One region of the Pseudoalteromonas sp. GABNS16E genome, then DNA from elsewhere that is predicted to be linked to it. Evidence: predicted binding sites of a transcription regulator. Region 1 holds the regulator's gene; each other region holds the start of a gene.

Region 1 (7,534 bases):
GCCAGCTCTTTAGCCATTAAAAATCGTTGGTTAGTTTGGTTAATATGGCCCACGGCAATACCGCGAATAACCAGAGTTAAAGATTGGCTACCTGCTACACCACCCATTGAGGGCACAATGCCATTGAGTACAGCTAAAATAGGTAATATATCTAAGGTGCTTTCAAAAAAGCTGGCCACAAAGGCGGCAGCTAAGGCTGTGAGTAAGTTAACGCCAAGCCATACTGAACGCTTTTTTGAGCTTTTTAAAACAGGTGCAAAGGTGTCTTCTTCATCATCAAGACCGGCAAGGCTTAATAAGCTGTGCTCTGCATCTTCACGAATAACATCAACAATATCATCAATGGTGACACGCCCAAGCAAGTGGGCGTTATCATCGACTACAGGGGCCGATATCCAGTTGTGGCGCTCAAATAACTGAGCAACCTCACTTTCATCCATCGAAATAGGGATAGACTCACAGTCTTCATCCATTAAATCTTGAACAATTTTTTCAGGCGGATTAGTTAACAGTGTGCTAAGTGATAATGCACCTAAAAAACAGTTATGTTTATCAACAACGTATAAATCATCGGTGCCCTCTGGCAGCTCACCGCGTAGCCTAATATAACGCAGCACAACATCAAGTGTAACGTCTGGGCGAATGGTCACCGTATCGGTGTTCATTAGCGCGCCTGCTGAGCGCTCTTGGTAAGATAAAGCCTGTGTAGCGCGTTCGCGGTCTTGCGTATCCATAGCGCTAACCACATCTTTGTACACGGTATCAGGTAGGCTACGTAGGACTTCACCTAAATCATCGTGGCCCATATCTTCAGTGGCCGCGGCAATATGCTCAGGTTCCATTTGTGCAATGATACCTAAACGTACATCTTCAGAGAGCTCTTCTAGCACATCCCCTTGCACATCTGGGTCAACCAGTTGCCAAAGCATGCGTCTAATTTTATGCGGAGAGGATTCAAGCAGCAGTGCTGTATCACAAGGTGCTGTTTTTGCTAGCATGCGTCTTACTTGAACAAATTGCCCACTATTAAGTGATTTAGTCACTTGTTTTAGTTGCTGTAGTGGATAGTCTTGTTCAAACGCTTCTGGCATTGGCATCCTAAATATTTTTGTGTAATGGAAAGGTGTTTAGTAGGTGGTGTTGCCCACTGTCATTTTCTTTATTTTTTGTGCTAAACCCAATGCTGGGGCTAAATTAGTGTTTAAAATTAAGTAACCAAATTTAGCAGGGGCATGGCTTTATTACCCTAAATTAAAGCACTAAATTAGGCGAGTCGGAATACCCTAATTTACTAAATCTTTATAATTTGGCCAGATAAGTCTTTAACTTATAAGGCTATGGTGCTTTAAATTATTCTTGTTCGTTAAATCGTTGTGCAATTAATTGCCCAACCGCATGCAAAGCTTGCTCTGAATCAGGGCCTTCACAGACTACTTTAACTTCTTTACCTTTACTGCTTTCAAGTAGCATTAAAGCTAATACGCTGTCGCCTGCGGCTTCTTTATCATCTTGGTGTAAGGTGATTTTAGCATCAAACTGCACAGCTAATTGCGCAAGGACCGTTGCCGCTCTGGCGTGTAAGCCTAATTTATTTTTTATTAAAAATGTGTCTTCACAGCGCATAAATTACTATACCTAAACTGAACAGGTTATTATTTTAAGGTTACTTTTCTTGCTCACGATGACGAATTTTGACATTCGGATGCGTCATAGCAAAGCTCTCACCAATGGCTTGCGCTAAATAAACCGAGCGGTGTTGACCACCAGTACAGCCAATTGCAATAGTGAGATAACTACGGTTATTACGCTCTAAGTGTGGCAACCAAGTTTGTACAAAGGTCTGAATTTGCCAAGTGAATTTTTGGACTATGCTGTGATTTGCCAAAAAATCTTTTACTGGTTGATCAAGGCCCGTAAGCGGTTTGAGTTCAGGCTCCCAGTGGGGGTTTGGCAAAAAGCGAGCATCAAAAACATAATCAGCTTCTTTAGGTATGCCGTGTTTAAAGCCAAACGATTCAAACGTTACAATAAGTTGCTTATCTTTTTTACCCAGTATTTTTTCGCGAATTGACTCTGCTAATTGGTGCACACTTAAATCGGTGGTATCTAGCATAAAGTCAGCGCGCGTTACGAGTACATCAAGCAGTTCTTTTTCTTTTTTTATTGCTAAATCAAGCGGCAGCGAATCGATGGATAAAGGGTGTAATCTGCGTGTTTCTGAAAAACGTTTGATCAGTGTTTGATCATCACTATCTAAATAAAACAGTGTGGGTTTAGCAAAGTCAGGAAGGTACTCGAGAATATCGTTAAATTCGTCTTGTTCTTTGGGGATATTACGAACATCTATACTAACGGCTATTTTGTCATAGTTATCTGAAACACTTCGCACTAAAGAGGGCAGTAAGTTGACCGGAATATTATCTACGCAATAATAGCCTAAATCTTCAACCACGCGTAAAGCAACCGACTTACCTGAACCAGAACGGCCGCTTATGATAATTAACTCCATTTATAGCCCTTAGTATTTACTACGATTGATCAACAATTACTTGATACAGCTCTGCATCGGTTTTAGCACTACGCAGCTGTTTACAAAATTCTTTGTTGCTCAGTTTATCAGCTATGGTTGCCAGAGTCTTTAGGTGCTGTTGGTTATCGCCATCTGGTACGATGAGTGCAACAAAAATATCAACAGGGCAGTTATCAATAGCATCAAAGTTAACAGGCGTGTCGCTAACAAGTACTAAAGCCAGCGGCTCTTCTACGCCACCCATTCTGCCATGAGGAATGGCGATACCCCGGCCAATGCCAGTACTGCCTAGCTTTTCTCTACTTGCCAGCGCATTAAGAATATCTTGTTGTGGTAAGTAGGGGAGCTTTTCATGAGCAAGCTCACTGATAAACTCTAAAATTCTTTTTTTACTACTAAAAAGGACCGCAGCTTTGCTGCAGTCCTGGCATACTAATGTACTTAATTTCATAATATTAGTGTCTAGCAAGCTTCTCTTTATGTTTTATGACTTGACGATCGAGCTTGTCAATCAACGAGTCTATAGCGGCATACATATCTTGGTGCTCTGTTGAGGCAAATAAATCTGCGCCACTTACATGAATAGTCGCTTCTGCTTTTTGGTTGAGTTTTTCTACATCGAGAATGACATGCACATTGCTAATATGATCTGAGTGCCTTTCTAGCTTTGCAAATTTATTATTTACATAGTCTCTAAGTGAATCAGTTACTTCTACGTGACGACCAGTTAGGTTTAGTTGCATAAGCATTTCCTCTTTGTTTTTTACGTCTTATATCAAACTCTTTCTCTGATTTGACGGTGGAATAGCTAGCGATTCACGGTATTTTGCTATTGTGCGTCTAGCTACTTTAATTCCTTGCTCTGCCAATATATCCGCAATTTTACTATCACTCAATGGTTTAGCTGAGTTTTCCGCGGCAATTAGCTTTTTAATTAGGGCACGTATTGCGGTTGATGAACACTCGCCGCCGTTTTCAGTGCTTACGTGGCTTGAGAAAAAATACTTAAGCTCAAAAATACCACGTGGCGTATGCATATATTTTTGCGTAGTAACACGCGAAATTGTCGATTCATGCATTTCTACCATTTCAGCAACATCGTTTAAAACCATTGGCTTCATGGCTTCGGGGCCATGTTCAAAAAATGCCTGTTGCTGTTTTACAATACAGTTAGTTACCTTAAGCAGCGTGTCGTTTCTGCTTTCAAGGCTTTTTATAAACCATTTAGCTTCTTGTAAGTGAGAGCGAATAAATTGGCTATCACCACTTGATTTTACGGTACGTGACATAGCCGCGTACTGACTATTTACGCGTATTTTTGGCATGCTATCTGGATTTAGCTCTACCACCCAGCGGCCTTTTATTTTTTTAACCGACACATCTGGTATTACATACTCCGACTCTTCCCTTACTATTGTATCTGCAGGTTTTGGGTTGAGGGTATGTATTAGGGTCATGACCTCTTTAAGCTCGTCTTCTTTAAGCTTAGTCTTTTTCATTAATGTACGATAGTCGCGTGCCGCTAATAGATCAATGTGATCGGTTAAGATCATTTTAGTTTGTTCTATAAAAGGGGTGTCTTTATCAAACTGGTTTAGCTGAATGCACAAGCACTCTTGTAAACTGCGCGCGGCTATACCTACAGGGTCAAATAACTGAATACGCTTTAAAACGGCTTCTATTTCATCAAGTTCAACTTCAACTTCGTCATCGTTTTCTTGGTTAAAGCTCTCTAAAATCTCTTCACAACTTAGCGTTAAAATACCCGAGTCATCTACAGCTTCTACAATGGCAATAGCAATGGCTTCATCAGTTGGGCTAAAAGGAGTAAGCTGAAGCTGCCACATTAAATACTCATGTAGCGTTTCAGTAGAGGCACCTTGATAAATAGACTCATCTTCCGGCATTGGGCCTGAGGATGCAGCAGGGGCTGCGCTCATGTACTCATCCCAAGTTACATCCATTGCCATATCATCGCTAACGGTGTCTTTATTTAAAGCTTCGCCACTGTCTTGCTCGTACTCGCTGGTTGTATCGTCAGCCGATGCGCTTACGGTTACATCATCCGTATCTGCTTTTTGTTCATTTTTTCCAGCCGACTCTTCCGTGTAATCTTGCTCTTCTACTTCTAATAGCGGGTTGCTATCAAGTGCTTCTTGTATTTCTTGCTTGAGATCCAATGTACTGAGCTGCAGCAAGCGAATCGCTTGTTGCAATTGTGGAGTCATTGTAAGTTGCTGGCCCATGCGCAGCTGTAATGATTGCCTCATGTATCTCTAACAATCCTTTTATGTTGTTATAATTAATATTAGCAGATGCTTGTAGGTGTGGCTTAAATGTTACAGCCTAAATTGCTCGCCTAAATAAACATCGCGTACAGTTTTGTCATTTAATACGTGTTCTGGGGTGCCAGATGCAATTAGCTCCCCATGAGAAACAATGTAGGCTTTTTCACAAACATCAAGGGTTTCTCTTACATTGTGATCGGTAATTAATACGCCAATGCCACGGTTTTTAAGATGTTCTATTATTTTCTTTATATCTAACACTGAAATCGGATCAACACCAGCAAAAGGCTCATCCAATAAAATAAATTTAGGGTTCGCTGCCAGTGCTCTGGCAATTTCTACACGGCGGCGTTCACCACCAGAAAGCGCCATACCTTGGCTATCGCGAATATGCTGAATACTAAATTCATCAAGTAAGTTGTTAAGCGTTTCTTCTCGTGCGGCTTTATTGAGCTCTTTACGCGTTTCTAAAATAGCCATTAAGTTTTGATAAACTGTCAGCTTTCTAAATATTGATGACTCTTGCGGCAAATAGCCAATGCCTAAGCGGGCGCGGCTGTGCATAGGTAATAACGTAATGTCGTTATCATCAATAGAAATTTTACCTTTGTCGCTAGGTACTAATCCTACAATCATGTAAAAGGTGGTGGTTTTACCTGCGCCATTAGGGCCCAATAAGCCAACAATGCTGCCGGCTTCTACTTCAAGGCCTACATTTTTTACAACTTGGCGGCCTTTATAGCTTTTTGCTAATAGTTCTGCTTTTAAGGTGCTCATGGTTGACCTTCGTTACCTGTTTTTTCTTTAATTTTTGCTTCAACAGGCACTAAAATTGTGTGGACACGATCCGTAGAGTTTTCGTCTTTTTCTGCGCTAATAAGCTGCTGCTGCATATCGTAGGTAATACTTTTAGCATTAATTTTTTGACCGGCTTGCGCGACTTCAGCATCGCCAACAAGCGTTAAAAATCGCTTTGCTACGTCGTAACGTACTTCGTTTGCACTGGCACTCATTACGGTACCATCGTCTTGTTTTTCTTCGAAGTAGGCTGGGCTGCCAGTGGCAATAAGGAGTTGTTTGTTATCCCCTAAGTCTTCACGTTTATGTACTTCGAGTCGGTCGGCTGTAATTTTGCGATTACCATGCACAATTTCGACGTTCTTTTCAAAAATACCTACGTTTTCTTTAAGTTGGCCTTCTTGACGGTCTGCACTAATAGAAATTTGATTTGCTGGCGGTTGAGCCGCAGGCTCAGCAGCAGAGGCGCTAAATGCAAGCATTAGCGATGGGATAATAAGTATTTTAGTGAGTTTATTGGTCATAATATATTGTTCGCGTATGGTTAATTAGTTTTATTACTTCGGTTTTTAAATCGGCTTCAAGGCCTTTACCGACAATTTTTAAATTAGGCCCAGTGACAACCACTGGCTGCTCAGAGCGCATTGTTAGCGCTTTAATGTCGACTTCGATGTTATCGGCATTGATGTTATCTATCATGGCGTTATCAACTAAATTTTTAGCAACAACATTACCTTCTAAAATAAGTTGTTTATCTTCGTAAAGCGTTGCTTCGTCTGCATTTATTCGCCATGTTTGTTTTTCGTTATACAAGGTGAAAATAGGTTTTTCAAAAAATGTAAAACCAAGCTGTTGGTACAGCTCCATTTTAGCCGCTGTGACTTTATGGCTTATTTTACCTTGCTCGTCATAGGCTGTTTGCTTAAGCTCTATAGCGGTGTAATCGGGCTTTGCAATTACTTCAGGTTCTTGCTCTGGCGCTACATTGGTTTGGGTAAAATAAGGGTACCAAAGCCAAACCATACAGCCGATGAATAACGCACTGAGTATAACGCGTGCTGCATTCATGAACTGGTGCCTTGTGTTGTAAGCGCTATGCCATTCTCTAGCATAAGTAAGTCTGTGAGCTCTCTAACGGCGCCAAAGCCGCCAGGCATTTGCGTAGTGTAATGCGATAAGCGCTTAATAAGCGGGTGCGCATCGTTTACTGCAACGGCAAAGCCAACGCGCTCCATTACTGGCATGTCAGGGCCATCGTCACCAATATAGGCTATTTGTTCATCAGTTAACTTTAAAGTGTTTTTGAGTTCTTGATAAGCAATAAGTTTGTCTTCTTGGCCTTGATAAATGTGCTGCACGGTTAAGCTGCTCATGCGAGTTTGTACTATTTCTGAGTGACGCCCCGTAATGACCGCAACTTCAAAACCGCTATTGATCAGCGCTTTAATGCCAAAACCATCTTTTGTATTAAATGCTTTTAATTCTTCGCCTTGGTTACCGAGGTAAATTCGGCCATCAGAAAATACACCATCAATGTCGCATATGAGTAGTTTTACTTTTTTGGCGCGTGCTTTGGCATCATCGCTTAGCGGTTGATAGAGATCTTCAAATTGCATTTATAATACTCCTGCTTTTAAGAGGTCTTGCATATTTAAGGCGCCTATTGGCTGGTTTTTATCATTGACCACAATTAAACCATTAATACGTTTGTTTTCCATTATGTTTAGGGCTTCAGCTGCAAGTATATCGGCCGTGGCGGTTGTGCATGACTTAGTCATAACCTGGCTAATAGCGGTGCTATGTATATCAACTCTTTGCTCTAAAATACGGCGTAAGTCACCGTCGGTAAAAAGGCCGGCAAGCTGTTGATTGTTATCTACAATAGCGGTCATGCCCAGCCCTTTGGCTGACATTTCTA
Region 2 (7,534 bases), on a different contig from region 1:
GTTAAATGTACCGTTTTCCATAACTAAAGACTCACCGCTGCCCATAAATACGAGTTTTTCGCCATTAGGGCAATCGAGTGTTTCTATATCTACGAGCTCTGATAATTCACGAATCGCTAAGTCGCGCTCGTTATAAATAGAGCTTGCGCTTGATGCGTTATTTGTACCATTTACGACTGCAATTTCTTGGTTTAACGTATTTATATTTTGTATGAGCGAATTGGCTTCTTCAGAAAAAATTTCAAGCTGCTCATTCACAATACCTTGCTGCTCAAGCACAATCCCTGAGAGCCTATCCATTTGATCAACTAAACTTTGCGCGTCGGTCATTACGAGTGAGCGAGCAACTGATGAAGACGGTTGATTTAACGCCTCTTGCACGTTATTAAATAATGAATTTATGCCCGTTGATAAGTTATTAGACTCTTCTGAAAAAATAGTATCAACACGGTTGGCTTCTGTTACAAATTGATCAAAAAACGATTTATTTGACGTGTCGCGATTTAACTGCGACTGGGCAAATTCGTTCAATAACCGATATGTTTCGCCGCGCCCTACTTGGTTATCTACCATAGTGGTAAATTCAGTGCGCTCACGTACGTAGCCTTCGGTGTTTACATTGGTGATGTTTTTACTGGTCGTTTGCAACAGTTCAGAGCTTGAACGCACACCAGCACTGGCAATATTTAATAAACTAAACGACATATTACTTCACTCCTTGGGTAAACGCGCTTGTTGCAATATTTTTAAGCTCACTACTATTTAGCACTTTTTTTATTTTGCTCGCGTAATTAGGGTCCGTTGCATAGCCTGCTTTTTGTAGCGAATCTAAAAATTCGTTTGGCTGTGCTGTTTTTTGTAATGCTTCTTCGTAACGTGGGTTTTGCGTTAAAAAATCGACAAAGTCGTTTACGCTTTCTTTTATAGAATCATAAGCTCTAAAACTTGCTTGCTTTTTAACTGCAGCACCTTGCTCAAACTCTAAAGTGACCTTACTGGCCTTTTCACCCTGCCAACTTTTATCTGACTTAATATTGAATAAATTGTTTGAGCTATTACCATCACCTTTATTAATAATATGTTTACCCCAACCAGTCTCGAGGGCCGCCTGAGCGACCATCACTGCAGGGTTTAAACCTATTTTTTCGGCCGCTGTTTTGGCATGCTCCCACACTGCACTCACAAACTCTCCAGCATTATTAAATGTCGGTTGCTGTACAGGCTGTGTTGGGGTTTTAGTGTCTGTTGCTTCGCTGCTGAGGGCTAAGTCGTCTTTATTTACTTGCTCAACATTATTCAGTTCTTCGTGGGGTAGTTCAGAGCCTGCGCGTTTATCACTGATAAAGTCGTTGGTTGTTCTTAACACTGAGCCAGGCATAAAGTTTTCAGCCTCTGGAGAGAGCTGCTGCACAATTAAATCAGCCAAGCCTAAAGACCCATTTGATGAAAGCTCAGAAGAGAGCTGCTGATCGTGCATTTCTTCAAAAAACTTTACGCCGCTAGAATTAAATGGGCTGTCTTCATCTTCAAATGCTTCGTTAGCTTTACGCATACCTTTTAGAAGCATCTGCGTAAAAATAGCTTCAAATTGTGCCGCTGCTTTTTTTAGCGCCGCTTTAGAGGCATCAGTAGATGCATCACCGCTGTTTAAAGCGTCTTGACGTAAAGTATTAAGATTACTTAAATCAAAAAAGTTTTGCTTATCGAGGTGATTTGTTTCCATCAGCTTTTTGACACAAAAATGAATAATGCTTTAAGAAATGCAAAAATTGAGCCAAAGGAAGGTAACAGTAAAAAGCTTAAGTACCTTTTGAGTACTTAAGCTTTATTTAGAAGGGTAAATATTATAAAAAACAATTAAATAACAACAAGCTGTCCGTTAATTGCACCCGCTTCTTTAAGCGCTTCTAAAATAGCCATTAGGTCTCCAGGTGCTGCGCCTACTTCATTTATAGCACGCACTAAGTCATCTAAGCTGACGCCTGGGTTAAATACAAACGCACGAGAATCATCTTGGTTAACGTCAATAATACTTTGCTGTGTTACAACAGTTTCGCCTTCAGCTAACGGATTAGGCTGCGTTACATTTTGCTGTTCAGCAATAGTAACTGTCAGGCCGCCGTGGGTTATTGCCGCTGGCTGTAGCTTCACATTTTTGCCAATGACAATCGTTCCCGTACGTGAATTAACAATAATTTTGGCTGATGTGTCAGCAGGTTTAAACTCTAGGTTTTCAAGCGTTGATAAATAAGACACTCGTTGCGATGCATCACGCGGGGCAATAACGCGTACTGAGGCAGCGTCAATAGCTTGTGCACTATTAGGGCCTACCAAATTGTTAATTGTTGCTTCTAAACGTTTTGCCGTTGTAAAGTCTGGGCGGTTTAAGTTAAAAGTAATGTAGTCGCCTTGCATAAAAGGGCTTTTAACTTCGCGTTCAACAGTGGCTCCATTTGGTACGCGGCCGACGGTTGGGGTATTAATTACTACTTTGCTACCATCAAGCCCTTGTGCACCTAACCCCCCTACTATTAAGCTGCCTTGTGCTATGGCGTATACGTTACCATCAACCCCTTTTAAAAAAGTTTGAAGCAAGGTGCCGCCACGTAAACTCCCTGCACTGCCAATAGAGGAAACCGTAATATCAATTGTTTGCCCTGGCTTTCTGAACGGCGGCAGCTCAGCATGAACTGCCACTGCTGCTACGTTTTTAATTTTAGGGCTTTGTGTTGAAGGCAGCGTAATACCAAAACTGTTTAACATGCCCCTAAAACTTTGTTGCGTGTAAGAGTTTTGCTCCCCTGTACCAGGTAGCCCCACCACTAAACCATAACCTACCAATTGGTTGGCACGGACCCCTTCAACCATAGAGACATCTTTTATTCGTTCCGCGCTGGCAGAAAATTGCCAGCCTAGCAGTATGATCAAAATAAACGCTTTAATGCTATTCATACTACTACCCTCTAAAACGGAAATAACGAGCTACTGAAGAAACGTGTTAACCACCCTGGGCTTTGCGCCTCTTGTGTTTGCCCTTTACCTGAATACTGGATGCGGGCATTAGCAATTCTATTCGACTCAACCGTGTTATCGGCGCTAACATCTTGCGGACGAACTAGCCCTTCGAGCCTAATAAACTCTTCGCCAGTGTTAAGTGTTAGCCATTTTTCACCACGAATAACTAAATTACCATTGGGTAAAACACGCATAACATTTACAGAAATATCACCCACTAAACTGTTTGACTGATTTGATTTTGAGTCACCGGTAAATGATGAATCACTACCAATACCAAACTGAATACTGTCACCACCTATATTTACAGGTAAGCCACCTAATCCAATAATGGGGTCCAAACTGGCGTCGGTTTCTTTATCGGTTTCGGTTTTAGCGGCTTTTGTAGCTTGTGTTGACTCTTCAAGCTTAACGGTAATTATATCGCCGGTTCTAAGTGCTTTTTTGTCTGAATACAAATCATTAAATGTATTGGTGTTAAACAACGAACCCGTTGCAACAACAGGCTCTGCTACAGGCTCTGGGTACATGGGTGCGTAGTAGGGGTCATCTTGAACCACTTCACTATTTTGCGTAGAAACACAGCCACTTAAAAATAAGGTGCCTGCTGCAAATAAAATAACATTACGCATAACTATCCCCTTGTGCACGGTTATAACTGTTGATTGATGTAGCTCATCATTTCGTCAACGGCCGAAATTACTTTTGAGTTCATTTCGTAAACACGTTGAGTTTCGATAAGGTTAACCAATTCTTCCGTTACATTAACGTTTGATGTTTCAAGCGAGCCTTGAATAATAGTTCCTAAGCCTTCTACGCCTGGATTACCTTGAACAGGCGCCCCACTAACAGCGGTTTCGGTGTAAAGGTTTTGACCAATTGGCTCAAGACCCGATGGATTAATAAAGTCACTAATTGTTAGCTGGCCAATTACCACGTTATCGGCTTGCCCTGCAACGCGTACAGATACCTCACCATCTTGAGAGACTGTAATTGATTGCGCATCATCGGGTACATTCATTTCGGGCTGAACAACAAAACCTGCACCGGAGGTAACAATGCGGCCGTCTTCATCGGTAGTAAATTGCCCATTACGCGAATACGCAATATTGCCATCGGGTTGCAACACTTCAAAAAAGCCTTCGCCTGAAATCATCCAATCGAGTGAGTTTTCAGTGGTGAGCATATTGCCCTGCGTAAACTCTTTTTGGTTAGCAACCACTTTTGCACCCGCACCGAGCATTAGGCCAGATGGCAGCTCGGTATCTTGTGATGAGCGCCCGCCAGGCTGGTTGATGTTTTGATACAGTAAATCTTCAAAAATAGCGCGGCTTTTTTTGTAACCTACGGTACTGGCATTCGCCAGGTTATTTGAAATAACTGAAATATCAGTTTGTTGAGCGTCTAGCCCTGTTTTACTTATCCACAATGCAGGATTCATAAGTATGCCCTCATTTTAAAGTTAAACTATGCGCATCAACTGATCTTGACGTTCGTCAATCTCTTCAGCTGTTTTCATTAGTTTTACTTGTAACTCAAATTGACGTTGGTGGTTGATCATATCGACCATTTCGTGAACTGGATTAACGTTAGACATTTCCAGTGCACCACTTAACACTTTTACATTTGCAGAGGTATCGACGGTTTGCCCAGGTACAGGTCTAAATAAACCATCGTTGCCTTTTTCAAGCTCTCTGCTGTTTCCTTCAACAACGCGCAGCGTGTCTACTTCTTCTAAAAAATTTGCAGGCGCGCCTTGCGGGCGAACCTGTATGGCACCATCTTCACTAAAACTTATTTTTTCAATAGGAACCGGTAAAATTACGGGGCCACCTTCGCCAATAACTTGACGACCATGACTTGTTACCAACATACCTTGCGCAGTAATGTTTAGCGTGCCTACTTTTGTATAGGCTTCGTTTCCTGAGTCATCCTGAACCGCAAGCCAGGCGTTATCGCTCATGGCAATATCTAAATCTCGCCCTGTTTCGATTATGCCGCCAGAGGTCATGTTAGAACCTGGTCGCTCTTGCATTGAAAACACGCGCGATGGCAAGCCCTCGCCAAATGCTTGCATAGAGCGCGCTTGCGCAAAGTCGGCTTTAAAGCCTGTGGTGTTTGCGTTTGCCAAATTATTGGCTTTAAGTGCAAGCCCTTGTAGGCTTTGCTTAGCGCCAGAGGCTGCAATGTAGACCATTTTGTCCATAACATCGACTCACATAAAAAATCTCTGAGTTGACAAATGCAAAATAGATGCCAGGTTAAATTTGACGCAATATAAGGAAGGTATTGAACGGTTCAGCTCGACTAGTTTTAGCGACATAGCTACAAAAAAGGCTGCAAAAAAGGCTGCAAAAATGCAGCCTTAAAATCTTAACCAAAAATAAGGTTAACTTATCGAATCTGCAAAATACTTTGCTGAATTGTTGAGTTAACTTCAAGCGCTCTTGAGTTCGCTTGGTAGTTACGTTGAGCGGTAATCAAATCAACTAATTCGTTTGTTAAGTTGGTATTAGATTGCTCAAGCGCGGATGAATTAATACTACCCAATGTGCCTGAACCTGGTTCTCCTGCTATAGGCTCCCCTGATGTCAAACTTTTCTTCCAGGCTGTATCTCCAACCTGCTGTAAACCCTGTGAGTTTGAAAAACGCACCATAGCAACTTGGCCTAAGAAGGTTGAATCACCATTACTATATGATGCTACTACTTTTCCATCTGTTCCAATATCAATACCCGCTAAACGACCAACGGTAGCGCCATCTTGCTCAAGTGCTTTTACTTCAAAGTTACTTGCATACTGTGTTGGAACTTTGTTATTAGTGCCAGCTTCATCACGCCAACTTACTGATACATCATCGGGAAAACTTGCACCATTAGTTAAAAGTGAAGTCAAACCTGTAGTAGCATTTGACGATAAGTCTATATCAGAAAAAGTTGTAGCCGGTGACGCTACATTAGGCAAACCTGCAGATGTAAATTCAAAAGTATCTATTGGAGTATGTGAACCGGCGGCGGTTTCAGTTCCATCTGTGCCAAAGTTTTTCCCGTCTAAGGTCCCGTAAACTTGCCATTGGTTCGGTGCTGTTACTGGGTCTTGCTTTACAAAAAACAGCTGTAAAACATGTGGCTCACCTAATGAATCATACACAGTGGTGGATGTCGAGCTATTATAGGAGGCACTAGTATTTGAATCAAAAGGAGTAACTGAAGGCTGAGTACTTCGAGAATCTAGATTGAATGATGAATATACTTGACTAGTAGCTCTTGGAGAACCTGACGAGTCAGGTATTTGTAAAGGTGATGATGTGCTTAGGCTCACTGAAGTAGTATCTCCTGTAGCTTCATCAACAGGAAAGCTTTGTAAGAAATTACCTTTTGCATCGACTACAAAATTGTCTTGATTTAGCTTAAATGCGCCAGCACGGGTATAAGAAAAATCTTGAGAGCCAAGGTCTTCACTCATCGCAAAATAACCTTCACCCGTAATAGCTAAATCCAACGAGTTGTTGGTGAACTGCAACGACCCCTGATGAAACTGCTGTGCAACCATAGCTGTCTGAACACCATCACCGTTTTTAGTTTTACCAGAACTGAACACAGAAGATGCATACACATCGACGAACTCAGCTCGTGATTCTTTAAAACCGGTGGTGTTTACATTAGCAATATTATTTGCTGTTACGTCTAAATCTTTTTGAGCGGCAGCTAGGCCTGTAAGTGCGATATTAAAGCTCATAATTCACCTCTAACTTTTAATCTAATAGCCTGCTAGCAGGCGAAATATTTTTTAATTGGTTATGCGATCTCTGCGACATCTGTCAACCTAACCGCACCCTCTTTAGTGTTAATAATAATGCCACTAGAGCCATTGATATTAACGCTTTCAATGTTTTTGAATGTTGCCACCGGTAAGCTTGAAAACTCGCCGTTGGTACTGCCCTCTGCAGTAATAGTGTATTCACCCTCTGGTAGGCGCTCACCAGATTCATTATTACCATCCCAGCTAAAGCGCACTGCACCCGCTGCTTGCGAACCCATATCGATAGTTCTAACCAGTTGCCCAGAAGCATCTGTGACTTTAATTGTTAAATTATCAACGGCTTCTTCAGCAACCGCAGACCCTTTTGCCTCTCCGCTTTCGCCAAGCTCAAGCGTATTAGACTCTAAAAGCGCTTGCTTACCAACCAGCGTTGATGCTTGTAAGGCAGAATTTGAGGTCATTGATGAGGCTAGTGACTCAAAATTTGTGTTTAAATCTGTGATGCCTTGCGCCATGGTAAAATTAGTCATTTGCGCAATCATCTGATCGTTATCAGCCGGATTACTCGGATCTTGATACGATAGCTGCTGAGTTAGCAACGAGAAAAAATCTTCTTGTGTTAACGCATCACTCTCTCCATCGCTGGTAGCAACTTGTTGTTCTTGCCAGCGTAGTGAGTCCAAATAAGTTGAACTGCTACTAATATCGTTACTCATAACCTACCCTCGGTTATCGCTGCCCAAGTAACAGCGTTTTG
Region 3 (7,534 bases), on a different contig from region 1:
AGAGTGATAAAGAGGCTGAAGCGGTTTGGTTTTATACTTATTACAGGGGGTGTATGCAATTAAAATAACGCAGCAGGTATTGAGCACACAATATGATAAGCATCGCAGTGCGATTAAGCCTACTTTAGTTTAATCAAATATTAATTGTTAAAGGGCGCTAGACCCCAAGGTAAATAAAAAGGTTGGCCAAACAAAGTTTGACCAACCAGTCGCGTTTATTTAGTTATAAAATAACTAAATCTGTCGTGTACAGTACTTGTGTTGGTAGGCCGTTTGGCGAGCCACCTAAAGGCTCTAAGCTAACAGCGAGTAGGGCAATATCTTGCGCCTTAAAGCGCGTGCCTTTGAGTAACTGTTTTTCACCGTTTTTAGGCAGTAGACCCAACGAAATTGGCGTGTCTTGCCCTTTTAAAATCATCCACAGCTCGTAGTCTTTATCGGTTTGCGCAACGAGTTTATCACTGGCTTTAACCGATAATGTTTGCTCATCTACGTTAATAAACCACAGTGATTGCTTATCTTGGTTTTGTACTAAAGCAATTGGTTGGCTGTATTGGGGCTGAGTTGTGGGCTGAATAACCAAAAATGCTAAGATAATACAGGCAGCTGTAGCTATAAATGACCAATTGCGCCACAACGATGTAGCTGGTTTGATCACCGTTTTAACGGGTTGGTTGGTGTGTTCTAATGTATTTAAAATATTCTTCCACACTTGCGCGCTGGGTGTTTGAGGCGTAATTGCACTGGCTAAATCATTTAAATTTTGCTCCCACATTATAGTGGCTTCTCGGGCTTGCGGTAAGCTGAGCATTAAGCGTTGAAAACGTTTTCGTGCCAGGCCTTTTAAAGTACCTAATACTTACTGCCCTGCTAAAGCATCAAGTAATTCTGGTTTATTATAATTCATAATGTTAAACACCTCTGCAACTGCTGCAAACCACGCCTGATCCAGCTTTTAACTGTGCCTAAGGGCGTTTCTATGTGATTGACTAACTCACCATGGCTTAGCCCTTTGTAATAGGCTAAATGAATGGCTTGTTTTTGTTGGGGATCAAGTTGCTCAATACAATTAACAAGTTTGGTTTGTTCGTCGTAACTAACATCGACTGCTTGTTCGTCGTATTCATCGTCACCCATTGCCTGCTCTTTTCTGACCTTGTGATAACGCAATGCATCTAAGCTGCGGTATCTCACAATGCTTATCATCCAGCTAATAACTGTGCCTTTAGATGAATTGTACTCTGACGCGTTATGCCAAATTTTTATAAATGCCTCTTGCAGTACTTCTTCTGCGTGCGCGCGGTTTGACAGCATATTTAAACTAATCGCAAAAAGCTTTGCGCTTGTTTGCTGATACAAATCAGCAAACGCGGCTTTGTTACCCTGTGCTGTTTTACACAAAAGGGGAAGTAAATTGTCGTTTTCCATAAGGTTCCTGTTGTTTTTATTATTACCGAGGTGTGTTGAACTTCGTGAATTAAAAATTGTTTTATTTAAGCGCAACCTAATCTCTTTGAAATAGAGATTAAACAGGCTGTTATAAATTTAACTAATAAAGATAAACACACTCTCAATAAACGTGTGAAAAGAGTGATTGGATGCAAAAACTTTTAAGCTGACATTTATATTAGCTGCTGTACACATTGAAACAAGTTTTAAATATAAACAGTTACCTTGGGTGGTGAGAAAAAATGACCGATTACTGTGTAAAAAGCGCCTAATATGCGAATACAGCTAAAGCTAGCTACTTTTATTTATTTTATATCAGTTACTTAGTGTTGTTTTTGTTCCTAAAAAATAACTTTTGTTGGCGTGTAAATTGCTACTACACTTATACACAGCTGTAAAAAAATGTGCCAAAACAGTAAAAATAAAGGAGAAAATATGTGGGCTGCAACGAGTTATTTAATTTTAGCGTTAATTTTTATATTTATAGGGTGGGAGGTTAACTCGGTATATTTTGCAGTGGTATTTTACTGGAGTGCATTGTCGTTAATTCTTGTCAGTGGTGCTTACATTTTTAATTTGGCGAAAATTTTTAGAAAGCGTGAAAATGGTGTCATCCCATTTTATATCCGCTGGGCATTTGTGCCTTTTTTACTGGGTGTTCAAATTTACAATGCGTATTCTCGCAAGCACGATAAAGTCCCTCCCATTCAAAAAATTAACGACCATTTATTTTTAGCATGCCGATTGTTCCCCTCTGATATTGATACGTTAAAAGAAAACGGCATAACGGCAATATTAGATGTAACGTGTGAGTTTGATGGCTTAGAATGGAGCTCTACACAAGAAAATATTAGCTATTTAAATATTCCGGTGCTTGATCATAGTGTGCCTACCCATTCGCAATTAAACCAAGCCATCAACTGGATACATCATCATATTAAAGAAGACCGCCGCGTGGTAGTTCACTGTGCACTGGGCAGAGGGCGTTCGGTATTTGTTATGGCAGCGTATTTACTGAGCCAAGATAAAAACGCCGATGTTCACCAAGTGCTCGCGCAAATAAAAGAAACCCGCGAAACCGCAAATCTTAATAAGCATCAGCTTCGTCATTTAGCAAAGCGACATAAAAAGGGCGAGCTAGTTATTAAAAACAAAGCCGTTATTATTGCAAACCCTGTGTCGGGTACCAAAATGTGGCAAGACAAAGAGCATTTAATAGTGGCTAGGTTGTCGGCGTATTATGATTTAGAAGTATTAACCACCACCAAAGAAATAGACGGTATTGAGCTTGCTAAACAAGCCATTAAAGATAAGCCAGATATAATAATTGCCTGTGGCGGCGATGGAACCGTGACAGAAGTAGCAAGTGTGTTGGTAAACACTCAGTGCAAGCTGGGTATTATCCCAATGGGCACAGCCAATGCATTAGCGCATGTGCTTATGGGGATTAGCTCTAAAATCATTCCTGTTGAGCAGGCCTGCGATCTTATTATTGATGGGCAAACCCAAACAATTGATACGGCCTATTGTAATGACGAGCTTATGCTGTTGTTAGCTGGGATTGGTTATGAGCAATCAATGGTAGAAAAAGCAGATAGAGACTCAAAAAACGAATCGGGTCAGCTTGCCTATTTAAGTGGTTTTTTTCAGGCATTTAGTGAGCAAAAAGCGCAAACCCTTTATGTCACCCTTGATGATAATCAAACGCAGGAGGTAAATACAAATAGCTTTATTGTGGCTAATGCTGCGCCATTTACTACGTTATTAGCTCAAGGAGGTGGTCAGCCCGATCACGAAGATGGCCTATTAGACATTAATTGGCTGCTACCTAGTGATGAAAACACCACTCGCGTGTTAAGCATTGCTGAACTTATGTTTAGTAGTATTACACAAACGCATTTAGCAATTAGCTCGCATCATACCAACGCTAAAAAAGTAACGATAACCGCAGACGAAGAAATTAAGTATGTACTCGATGGTGAAATAAAAACAGCGGATACGCTTACTATTACAGTTGACCCCGCCTCGTTAAAAGTAATTAGTAAGGAGCTATAAAATACAAAATGCACGTATTTAACGTGCATTTTTGTGTGTTACTTTTTAATGCTTGGCCAAACAAAACCACTGCTATCGCTTTGGCTGGCAGGCTTAGGGCGCTGAGCGCTTTTGGGTTTACGCAGCGGTTTGTTACTTAACGTATGTAAGTAGAGAGCTTCAACTTTATCGCGAGCCCAAGGGGTTTTACGTAAAAATTTTAAGCTTGATTTAATACTCGGTGAGTCGGTAAAACATTTAATGTTTACTTGCTCGCCCATGGCTTTAAACCCTAAGCGCTGCTCAAGCTCTACTAAAATTTGTTCTAACGTTACCCCATGAAGAGGATTTTTTGGTTGATTATCCATAGCCATACTACTTATTTAAACTGTGCGCATTGTAGCGTAAATCCTCTTTTAGCGCTAATTGACCGTAATGGTTTTAGGCTTTGTGGGATAAACAATATTGCCTTTTTTATCTAATTTTAGCCAAATTAGCTCGCTGTTATTATGCTGCGGGTTATTAGCTGCGCACACTAAGGTAAAAGAATGTACTTGCACCAGCGCGCCTTCACTATAACGTTTGTTGTCGTACCAACAAATATCACCATTATTAATAATCTCATTAGCGTCAATAATAGAATGCGTTTTGACTGTTTTTGCATAACTGCTAGGGGCTAAAGTGAACGCAATTAAAAAAATAAATAAAACCATAATATGGCGCATGAGTAACCTCGAATTTTGATAGTTTAAAAATAGTACACACGATTAAAAAACATGCTAGGGTAAGTAATAGCGTTAAACAACACTGACTTAAACACACAATTATAAAAAGGTGAACACATGCAATTTAATCAAACAATGATAGATGAATTTACGTTATTAGCTAAATTTCCACGTGAGAGCAAAATGCAAGGGATTAAGTTACATTCGGATGCTGAACCAAATTTATTAAGCGCGGCACAAAGGTTGTTTGATAAAGGCGTGATAGACAGCCCAGATGGCGGCTATTTAACCGAACTGGGCCTTGATTTAATAGAGCACGTGAGTGTTATTCACTGCGCATTAAAAAGTTAAACTGCATCGCGCTGATTTTGCGGCGCGGCGTCACTAAAAGCGGGTAATGCATTACAACGTGCATAAATGGCTGCAATTTTTGGATACGCAGCCATATCTACATTAAAACGCAATGCATTAAATACCTGTGGCACTAAGCATATATCAGCGAGAGTGGGTGTATTGCCTACGCAAAACTCATTGTTTTCACTTAGCATCAATTCAATTTTTTCAAATCCAAGCTCTACCCAATGCCTATACCAGGCGGCTTTAGCTTGCTCGTCTACGCCCAATTCGTTGCTTAAATACTTGAGCACTCGTAAATTATTTACTGGATGAATATCACATGCCACTGCATAGCTAATATTACGAATTTGCGCTTTTTGCCATGCAGTGCCATAAATTAACGGCGTTTGCGGATAGCTTTCATCTAACCACTCTAAAATAGCCAGTGATTGCGCTAATACGCCTTCGTCCGTTTCAAGAGCAGGAAGTAAACCTTGCACATTTTTATCTAAGTAAGGCTGAGCTAGCTGTTCAGATTTAAGTAAATTAACGAATTGCATATCATGCTCAATGCCTTTTAAATTAAGTGCTATGCGTACACGGTATGCGGCAGATGAGCGAAAGTAGCTGTATAGTTTCATTGTTATTATTCCTCGCCTGTAAAATGTTTTGTGATACTACGCCAGCACTGAGTGTAATTAGTTTGGCGCTCTTTTCCTTCAAGGGCATATTTAGTGGGCGATATTATGTAACGAGACTCGAACATAAAGGCCAACGTGTTCTCGTATTTTTGCGGTGCAAGCTCAGCGTTAGATGCTTTTTCGAATACCTCGGCTTCAGGCCCATGCGGCGACATGCAATTATGCAAACTAGCGCCTCCTGGTACAAACCCGTGCTCTTTTGCATCGTAAACCCCTTCTATTAAGCCCATAAACTCACTCATAATATTGCGATGATAGTAAGGAGGTCTAAATGTATTCTCTGCCACCATCCAACGCGGTGGAAAAATTACAAAATCTACATTTGCCATGCCTTCAGTGGCTGAAGGGGAGGTAAGTACAGTAAATATAGAAGGATCTGGGTGGTCAAAACTCACGGTATTAATAACATTAAAACGCGCTAAGTCGTATTTGTACGGTGCGCTGTTACCGGTCCAAGCAACTACATCAAAAGGCGAGTGTGTGATAGGGCAACTAAATAAATGACCGTTAAATTTAGTGACTAATTCAAAGCTACCTTCTTTATCTTCAAATGCAGCGACAGGGTATTTAAAGTCTCTGTCGTTGGCATAGCCATTTGCCCCGACGGGGCCGCGCTCGGCAAGTTCAAATGCGTGACCATAGTTTTCACAAATGTAGCCACGTGCGGTTTCATCAATTAAATCAACCGAGAATTTAATCCCGCGAGGAATGACGGCAATTTCCCCCGGCTTTACTGTGAGCTTTCCGCATTCAGTGTGTAATAACAGTTCGCCATGCTGAGGCACAAACAACAGCTCACCATCGGCATTACAAAAATAACGCTCTTGCATAGAACTGTTAGCAACATAAACATGAATACCAATACCGGTTTGTCCATTGGCACTGCCATTTGCAGCCATGGTAATTAAGCCATCAATAAAATCAGTGGGCTGTGTGGGAATATCAATAGGGCTCCAGCGCATCATTGTAGGGGGCGTAATTGCTTCAGTTATAGGCGCTGTTCTTATTAGTGCGTTATCTATAGCGGCGTATTCACCTTGTACCACCGATGGGCGAAGGCGGTACAGCCACGTGCGACGATTAGCGGCTCGCGGGGCGGTAAAGGCCGTGCTGCTAAATTGCTCGGTGTATAAATTGTACTTCACCTTTTGTGGGGTAAATTGCCCAACAGGCAGTGCGCCGGGTAGCGCTTCGGTTTCAAACTCATTGCCAAAACCGCTCATGTAGTTTATTTCGCTGGCCATATTTAGATCCTGTGAGAGTGACATTGTTTTATCTTTCTAGGGCCTGTTTATCTTTCGAAGTTGAATTTGCAGCAGTCTGTTTGGGAATTAGGCAAGGCAGAGCCTATGCAGTGTGGTTGTTCCCCATAAATAGGCGATAACGTAGCATAAATGCCAAACAGGCGCTGCCCGAAGGGTTCTGCCTAGGGGCCATTTACTCTTTGTTGCTCGGTTTTTACTTAGCCCACTAGGTTACAAACCTCGCGCCGCGATTAAATGGCCCCTAGATTGAACAAATTTCAATCCTGAAAGGTCAACAGGCCCTAATTAGTTTAAAGTACTCTCAAGTGAGAGTAATTTCAAATGGGCGCATGTTTTAGCCTGTAAATAAAAATGCACAGTTTTCACAGTGTGTAAATGCGATGAGAAAGTAATAATGGAAATAGATCTAGAGCAGTTTTTGCCCTATCAGTTAAACCAAATGGCAAATCTTATAAGCGATGATTTTGCGCGTGTTTATCAGCAAAAATACAACTTAACCATCCCTCAATGGCGGGTGTTGGCAAACTTAGCACAATATGGCAAAAGCAATGCAAAAGATTTATGTACACAGGCCAATATGGATAAGTCAACGGTTTCGCGAGCTATAAAATCATTGCTGCAAAGAGGGTATGTAGAAGCACAACTAAATCAGCAAGATAAGCGAGTAACGCAGGTTATGTTAAATGAGCCGGGCAATGCAATTTACAAGCTCATAGCACGTGATGCACAAAACTGGGAAGGGCAATTAGCTGAAAAATTTAGTAAGCAGCAACAAGTCCAATTGCTAAATTTACTAAAAGAGCTTAAAGAGGCCTTATAAAACCAATCCGCAATAATACTTAATCATTTTGAGGGGCTAAATGTGTCGCTATCTGCGTTATAAAATTTTCATTTAGAAAACTAAATAGAAATTTTTTGCCTAGCTCTCAACACATATATCCATCATTAAAATAGATCATTTAATTAAGCTGGTTGGTAAAAAAAAGCCCATCAAAAGATGGGCATTAATTAGTCGTTTTTTACG

Evidence for each region. The regulator sigma-54, encoded in region 1, starts transcription at its own class of promoters, with help from an activator protein. The targets are predictions, from matches to a motif close to GTTGGCACGNNNNTNGNNT.
Region 2: PSI06_RS10255 (flagellar basal body rod protein FlgF) is a predicted target of sigma-54. The motif match lies at 5,258-5,276, and genes of this name have one in related genera.
Region 3: PSI06_RS05340 (diacylglycerol kinase family protein) is a predicted target of sigma-54. The motif match lies at 1,807-1,825, and genes of this name have one in related genera.

The regions. Positions count from the first base shown of each region.
Region 1 covers NZ_JAQREZ010000016.1:23,401-30,934, reverse strand. Annotated here, with positions in the region: gene mgtE (magnesium transporter) at 1-1,091, opposite strand, end outside; gene PSI06_RS08795 (HPr family phosphocarrier protein) at 1,351-1,623, opposite strand; gene rapZ (RNase adapter RapZ) at 1,664-2,509, opposite strand; gene PSI06_RS08785 (PTS sugar transporter subunit IIA) at 2,529-2,981, opposite strand; gene hpf (ribosome hibernation promoting factor) at 2,986-3,273, opposite strand; gene PSI06_RS08775 (RNA polymerase factor sigma-54) at 3,301-4,800, opposite strand; gene lptB (LPS export ABC transporter ATP-binding protein) at 4,870-5,595, opposite strand; gene lptA (lipopolysaccharide transport periplasmic protein LptA) at 5,592-6,140, opposite strand; gene lptC (LPS export ABC transporter periplasmic protein LptC) at 6,130-6,684, opposite strand; gene kdsC (3-deoxy-manno-octulosonate-8-phosphatase KdsC) at 6,681-7,232, opposite strand; gene PSI06_RS08750 (KpsF/GutQ family sugar-phosphate isomerase) at 7,233-7,534, opposite strand, start outside.
Region 2 covers NZ_JAQREZ010000021.1:5,934-13,467, reverse strand. Annotated here, with positions in the region: gene flgK (flagellar hook-associated protein FlgK) at 1-705, opposite strand, end outside; gene flgJ (flagellar assembly peptidoglycan hydrolase FlgJ) at 707-1,723, opposite strand; gene PSI06_RS10270 (flagellar basal body P-ring protein FlgI) at 1,858-2,952, opposite strand; gene flgH (flagellar basal body L-ring protein FlgH) at 2,964-3,647, opposite strand; gene flgG (flagellar basal-body rod protein FlgG) at 3,668-4,456, opposite strand; gene PSI06_RS10255 (flagellar basal body rod protein FlgF) at 4,478-5,221, opposite strand; gene flgE (flagellar hook protein FlgE) at 5,410-6,753, opposite strand; gene PSI06_RS10245 (flagellar hook assembly protein FlgD) at 6,813-7,493, opposite strand; gene flgC (flagellar basal body rod protein FlgC) at 7,507-7,534, opposite strand, start outside.
Region 3 covers NZ_JAQREZ010000008.1:53,552-61,085, forward strand. Annotated here, with positions in the region: partial or broken gene PSI06_RS05330 (anti-sigma factor) at 224-907, opposite strand; gene PSI06_RS05335 (sigma-70 family RNA polymerase sigma factor) at 904-1,428, opposite strand; gene PSI06_RS05340 (diacylglycerol kinase family protein) at 1,885-3,504, shown strand; gene PSI06_RS05345 (VF530 family DNA-binding protein) at 3,543-3,851, opposite strand; gene PSI06_RS05350 (DUF1496 domain-containing protein) at 3,906-4,208, opposite strand; gene PSI06_RS05355 (TIGR02647 family protein) at 4,326-4,559, shown strand; gene maiA (maleylacetoacetate isomerase) at 4,556-5,185, opposite strand; gene hmgA (homogentisate 1,2-dioxygenase) at 5,191-6,489, opposite strand; gene PSI06_RS05370 (MarR family winged helix-turn-helix transcriptional regulator) at 6,905-7,330, shown strand.